Regions from separate parts of the Rhizobium sp. WSM1274 genome, predicted to be linked through region 3. Evidence: predicted binding sites of a transcription regulator. Region 3 holds the regulator's gene; each other region holds the start of a gene.
What was found. Region 3 encodes LexA, which represses DNA repair genes until DNA is damaged. Its sites were predicted from a motif close to TGTTCNNNNTGTGTTCNG; they were not measured.

Region 1 (2,269 bases), 380 kb from region 3:
CTGATATCAAGGCGGCGAGCGTGCCGGCCGCAAGACTATCGCCGGCACCCGTGACATCGGCGACGGTGTCGGCGATCGGCGGCTGCAGTGTTACGGCGCGGCCCTCGCAAAGTGCGACGAGCTCGCGCTGACCGCGAGTAACGACGGCGTTCCGGATGCCGATCTCGTTCAGCAAAGGTGGCCAGCCGGCGGCGTCTTCCGGCAGTGCACCGGCAAGGGCGGCGGCTTCAGCCTCATTCAGGAACAGGTAGTCGATATTCCTGATGCAGGGTTTCAGCCTGACGACCTTGGCCGGCGAGATGGCGATTGCCGCAACGGGCTTGCCTAGCGAATGCGCCTTTGCGACGATCGCCGCGACCGTCTCTTCCGGCAGGTTGGCGTCGAAGAGGATGAAATCATGCGCGGCGAAGGCCTCTCGCACCCAGCGGATGGAGAGACGCCGCGGCACGAAGAAGCGGTAAAGATCCATGTCGGCAAGGGCGATCACCAAATTGCCGTCCTTCTCTATGATCGCCGTGTAGCTCGGCGTCTTGCGGTCGAGGAAGACGAAGGGCCGGTCGTCGATGCCGGCGAAATCGGCAGCTTCTCCAACCGTCTCGCCCATCGGATCGCCGCCGCGCGGCGAGATCATAGTCACCTGAAAACCGAGCCTTGAGAGGTTGCGCGCCGCATTGAAGCCGCCGCCGCCCGGCTCCTCGAACCATGTGCCGGGATTGCTGGCGCCAGGCGCCGTCTCGCCGGAGATGCGGCCGCGCCGGTCGATATGGGCGCCGCCGAGAACAAGAATCTTTTTCTTCATCCGATCCGCTCTCCCGATGCCCGAAGGACGAATCGATACAGCGCGCCCTTCCGCGGCCGAGTCGGCATTTCTGGCCTAAGCCGTTGCTTTTTATCGATAAAACAAATGCAGAACACGTGTCGTTTTACCTTTTTCTTTCAACTGTTTGATCGCCTATTGCGAGAATGGAACAAATGAAGTACAAACTCGACATTGCTAGAGCGGCTTCAATAACCTAAAGGTGGATGGGATGTCTCAGAATTCATTGCGGCTGGTAGAGGACAAATCGGTGGACAAAAGCAAGGCGCTTGAAGCGGCACTCTCACAGATAGAGCGGTCGTTCGGCAAGGGCTCGATCATGAAACTCGGCTCCAACGAGAACGTTGTCGAGATCGAGACGATCTCGACCGGCTCGCTTGGCCTCGATATTGCGCTCGGCGTCGGTGGCCTGCCGAGGGGCCGCATCATCGAAATCTACGGACCGGAAAGCTCCGGTAAGACGACGCTTGCACTGCAGACGATTGCCGAAGCGCAGAAGAAGGGCGGCATCTGCGCCTTCGTCGATGCCGAACATGCGCTCGATCCCGTCTATGCCCGCAAGCTTGGCGTCGACCTGCAGAACCTGCTGATCTCGCAGCCCGATACCGGCGAGCAGGCGCTCGAAATCACCGATACGCTGGTGCGCTCCGGCGCGGTCGACGTTCTCGTCGTCGACTCCGTCGCGGCCCTGACGCCGCGCGCCGAAATCGAAGGCGAGATGGGCGACAGCCTTCCCGGCCTGCAGGCACGACTGATGAGCCAGGCGCTGCGCAAGCTCACCGCTTCGATCTCGAAGTCGAACACCATGGTGATCTTCATCAACCAGATCCGCATGAAGATCGGCGTCATGTTCGGTTCGCCGGAAACGACGACGGGCGGCAATGCGCTGAAATTCTATGCCTCCGTGCGCCTCGACATCCGGCGCATCGGCGCGGTCAAGGAGCGCGAAGAGGTGATCGGCAACCAGACCCGCGTCAAGGTCGTCAAGAACAAGATGGCGCCGCCCTTCAAGCAAGTCGAGTTCGACATCATGTACGGCGAGGGTGTTTCCAAGACCGGCGAACTGGTCGATCTCGGCGTCAAGGCCGGCATCGTCGAAAAGTCGGGCGCCTGGTTCTCCTATAACAGCCAGCGCCTCGGCCAGGGCCGCGAAAACGCCAAGACCTTCCTGCGCGACAATCCGGATCTCGCCCGCGAGATTGAACTGTCGCTGCGTCAGAATGCCGGCCTGATTGCCGACCGCTTCCTGCAGAATGGCGGACCGGACCCGGATGATGGCGACTCCGCCGCGGAAATGTGATTTTCACGCTCGGTTCTTTCAAACATCAAAGCCGGCCGCATTCCCTGATGAGAATGCGGCCGGCTTTGTTTGTCTGCTGGACAGTGGCGGAGGCGAACGTTAAAAGCCGATGGATTTGTATTTACCTGCCTCCGGCAGCATTGAAGGGCATA
Region 2 (2,269 bases), 2.3 Mb from region 3:
AAAGGCCTGATGCCGATGAGACCGCGCCGCGGGCATCGAATCCCATATGGAAAAGCCGCGACAGCACATCCTTGAGAAGCGCCTTTTCACCGCCGAAGAGATGGGCGCAGCCGCTAATGTCGAGAAACAGACCGTCCTTGCCGTCGAACGCCACCAGCGGCGTATAGCGGTCGCACCAGTCGGCAATGGCCTCCAGCAACCGGCGGTCGGCCGCCAGATCCTCTTCCGCCACCTCGAGCATGGGGTACATGGCGCGCGCTTCGGCAACGCCCAGCTCCTTCCTCAGCCCCAACCTTTCGGCCAACTCGTCCAGTGCCGTCAGCCGCATGGCATTGTTGAGCTTGCCGGAACAGACGATAGGCGGCGTTTCAGGACGCCCTTTCGAACGCCAGGAGAGCCCCCATCGCTTGCGGGCGATCCGGTCCGTTGGCAGATGCGGGAAGCTGAGCGCCAGAATGCGCTGACTGTTCGCCTGGAGGACGAACGAGGTTTGGTTCGGCGACAGGGAGAAATTGGCGGTCATGGGGATTCCACTCCAGAAGAAAGGAGAGCGGGGCCGGATTGCGGCTCTTCTCCAGCGTGAGACGGAAAATCGGATTGCCGATGCTGCCGGAAAGTTTCGATCCATCCGGCAACGGCCGCAGACCGGACGGGGCCGGCTCAACATGCAGACGGAAGGCCGCACTGCTTGCCTCCTCTGCTCCGGCCTGGCGGACAAGGAATAGCGGACGGCGGGCAGCATGCGCCCTGAGACTGAGCCTGCGGCTTTCGGTCAGGCCAAAATGGGCGGGATTGCCTCGCACTTCGAAGATGACGGCCGAGAAGGCAGCGCTTTCCACCGCCACCTCCGCCAGCCAGAGCGCCTCATCCAGCTTGCGCGGCGCGGCATGGAGAAACCGCTCCGGGCTCAATCCGAAATCCCGAAGCCCTGGTGCATAGGGACGACCGGCCTCCAGCGTGCCGACGGCATCGCCGATCCAGAGCAACGGCATAAGCCTGCCGGCATCCGCTTCCTGTTTCTGCAGCCGCGCGGCAACAGCCATCGCCAGCCCGCTTGCCGCACCGGCATCGCGAGACAGAGCCGAGCGGAATTCGGTGATCGCATCGAGCGGCAACCCGCCTTCCAGCGCGCTGTCGAGAAATTCAACCCCAAACGCCAAGGGCGGCAGAATGCGTCTCCTGGGTGTCTGACCTCCTGCCGCCAAGGCTTCCTGCTCCGCCGCGGCAAGCGCCGGCGCGAGCCTTCCCTCCAGTCTGGCGATGGTTTCGCGGAGCGCAAAAAGCCGCTCGCGCGCCAGGGCGTGCTGCGCCATGGCGTTCTCCAATTCGTCTTGTTCCTGTTATGTTCTTATAGATTCCAGAGAGCTAATGAAGAGTCAACGGCCATTTTCTATGAATTTATTCCTGCCTTTGATTCCGCACTCGAAAATCGGCGATAAAGGTTCTATATGGGCCCGCAAAGGAAGGAATATTCATGGCCCGCATAGACCAGAGCGATGATTGGCGGGACCGCCATGCGCCGACGATCAGCACCTTCGAGTCGCTGGCGATGGAGGCCTATAGCCATTTGCCGGATGAATTTCGCCAGTTGACGACCAACCTCACGATCGAGATTGAAGATTTCCCCGATGACGACGTTTTCGAGGACATGGCGCTGGAAACCCCTTTCGATCTGCTCGGCCTTTTCGAGGGCAGGGGCATTTCCGAACGTTTCACGCTGGAAACCGGCGAGATGCCGAACCGCATCCGCCTGTACCGCCGCCCCATCCTCGACTACTGGGCTGAGAACGACGAGACGCTCGGCGATATCATCACCCACGTCCTGATCCACGAGATCGGTCACCATTTCGGCCTAAGCGACGATGACATGGAGCGGATCGAGGCAAGCGCCGAGGAAGCCGCCGAACGATAGAGCGCCGCGCGTCCAAGGACGCGCTAAGGACGCTCTATCACTTTCAATCACGCATAATCCTTTCCGAAAATCGATTACAATTTCGGGGTTATGCGCTAAAACCTCACTGCTCTGAGAGCTTCATCTCAGGATCGTAATCCTTGCCTTCGACATGCTTGACGACGGCCTGGCCGCATTGCATCGCGCCGGTCGCGGCATTGAAAGCATAGGTCGGCGAGCCCTCCAGCGACCAGCCCTTGTTGAGGACGGCGGTGACCTTGTGGCAAAAGGAAGCATCGTCGGGACCGGTCAGGAAGCGGTAAAGTTTCATTACATCATCTTTCGTGCTGCAATCTGGCGGGCTGCGATCAGGCGGGC
Region 3 (2,269 bases):
CAGCGGATTGATACGCTCGACGGTGAAGAGCAAGAGATCAGGCGCGCGCAGGTCGCCGGCAAAAGCCAGCTTGAAGCCGGCAATCGTCTCGGAGCCGTCCGGCATCGTCATCGGCCGGTTGAACTGCAGCATCTCCCCGGCGCTCGACCCGTTGCCGACGAAATCCTGATGATCGATGCCGGCATCCTTGCTGCCGAAGGCCACCGCCGAAAGCCCCTCCGCGCCGCAACGGAAGCGGAAAGCCCGGTTGCGAGCGGTGAAGACATTGCCTCGTCGCGCCGATGCCTCGCTCTCCTCGACGCTCGCGATCCCGAGCGGCTCCAGATAGGTCTTGTCGGCAAAGAAGACGCAGGCATTCTTCGTTCCGAAGGGATGGCGCGCATCGGCGGCAACGGTGAAGCCGAGCTTGCCGAGCCTTTCGCGCGCCAGATCGATGTCGACGACCGGCAGCACGACATGATCCAGCGGGTACGGTTTGGTGGAATGCGTGTTCATCATATCCCTCCTCAAATCGGCAAGAGATGTGCGACAGCGCCACCCTCAATGCAAGACATGTGTCCAATCCGGCGAATGAAAATAAGAATCTCGACGAGTTGGTTCCAAGTTTTACGGAAATTTAGCTACTTGCGGAACACATATGGAACATATAGTGTCTGTTCTGGATTTGTTTCAATCACGAGGTCACAACGTCGATGCTCACGCGCAAACAACAGGAGCTTCTCCTTTTCATTCATGAGCGCATGAAGGAATCCGGCGTTCCGCCATCTTTCGACGAAATGAAGGATGCCCTGGACCTCGCTTCGAAGTCCGGGATTCATCGCTTGATTACAGCGCTCGAGGAACGTGGCTTCATTCGCCGCCTACCGAACCGGGCCCGCGCGATCGAGGTCATCAAGCTTCCGGAGGCCTACAGCCCCAGCATCCAGCCGCGGCGTGGCTTTTCGCCGAGCGTCATCGAGGGCAGCCTCGGCAAGCCACAGCCGGTCGCCGCTCCTGCCCCTGCAAAACCCGTCGCCGACAACGGCAACTCGGTCTCCGTGCCGGTCATGGGCCGCATCGCCGCCGGTGTTCCGATCTCGGCGATCCAGAACAACACCCACGACATCGTCGTTCCGGCCGACATGCTCGGTTCCGGTGAACATTATGCGCTGGAGGTCAAGGGCGATTCGATGATCGACGCCGGCATCTTTGACGGCGACACCGTGATCATCCGCAACGGCAGCACCGCAAGTCCTGGCGACATCGTCGTTGCTCTCGTCGACGACGAGGAAGCGACACTCAAACGCTTCCGCCGCAAGGGCGCCTCGATTGCGCTCGAAGCCGCCAACCCGGCTTACGAGACCCGGATTTTCGGGCCGGACCGTGTCAAGGTTCAGGGCAAGCTCGTCGGTCTTATTCGCCGCTATCACTGACCTTGGCTAGACCGGGCTCGGTAAAACTATTGCTGCGCCAGTCATAGGCGCGATGGCGCATCCATGGCCGCGACAATGCATCGAATGCGGTTGCCACCTCCAGGCCGGCGTTCGTGAAGCGCAACTCGACGGAACCGGTCCTGCGCAGCGTTTCACCGGTGAAGAGCGTCGCACCTGAGCGGCAGCTGTTGAAGCGCAGGCGGACCGACGTCACGACGATATCGGCGGCGTCGCATGCGGGGCCGAGATAGGCGGCATTGTCGATGACGGCCACGACCTGGCCATTGCCAAGCCTTGATGTGCACCAGGCCTTTTTGACGCAGGAAAAGCGGTTTGCTTCACCGGCCGCTGCGGCTGCACGCATCGCGGTCCTCGCTTCGGTCTGCTGATCGCGGGAAAGCCTGACGCGGCGGTCTTCTCCCTCCGGCGGGATAGCAGGACCATCCAGCATCTTCGGCGGATCATGCGTCGGCAGGACCAGCGCTCTCTGCCATTGGTCGAAGATGAAATCCGGCGGTCGTTCACGGTTGGACGCCATTGCTGCCGCCTCGACGACCGCGACGAGATTGCCATCCTCCGAAATCACCAGATCCGGCGGCCGGGGAACCGGTAGAAGGAACAGGATGAGCGTCGAGACTGCGATGATCGATGTGCCGGAATGGCGCAGTCGCGTCCGGAGCAGCGTCAGCAGAAGAAAGCCTGCCACGGCGACCGCGAAATACCAGCCGGGCAAACGGCCAACGTCGATATTGCCGCCCCAGCCGGATACCGTCTTTGCGACCGCGATCACCAGATCGAGGCCGAATCCGACGACCTTCCAGGCCCAAACATCCAGACCGAAAGGCATGAGCAGCATC

Region 1: a site for LexA is predicted at 965-982, ahead of recA (recombinase RecA). Genes of this name have one in related genera too.
Region 2: a site for LexA is predicted at 1,333-1,350, ahead of N2600_RS22115 (ImuA family protein). Genes of this name have one in related genera too.

Annotation. Positions count from the first base shown of each region.
Region 1 covers NZ_CP104138.1:2,275,209-2,277,477, reverse strand. Annotated here, with positions in the region: gene N2600_RS11555 (carbohydrate kinase family protein) at 1-799, opposite strand, end outside; gene recA (recombinase RecA) at 1,029-2,117, shown strand.
Region 2 covers NZ_CP104138.1:4,478,287-4,480,555, forward strand. Annotated here, with positions in the region: gene N2600_RS22110 (Y-family DNA polymerase) at 1-328, opposite strand, end outside; gene N2600_RS22115 (ImuA family protein) at 369-1,313, opposite strand; gene N2600_RS22120 (metallopeptidase family protein) at 1,475-1,912, shown strand; gene N2600_RS22125 (DUF1737 domain-containing protein) at 2,016-2,222, opposite strand; gene N2600_RS22130 (HpcH/HpaI aldolase/citrate lyase family protein) at 2,222-2,269, opposite strand, start outside.
Region 3 covers NZ_CP104138.1:1,897,752-1,900,020, reverse strand. Annotated here, with positions in the region: gene N2600_RS09660 (VOC family protein) at 1-495, opposite strand, end outside; gene lexA (transcriptional repressor LexA) at 693-1,412, shown strand; gene N2600_RS09650 (ComEC/Rec2 family competence protein) at 1,393-2,269, opposite strand, start outside.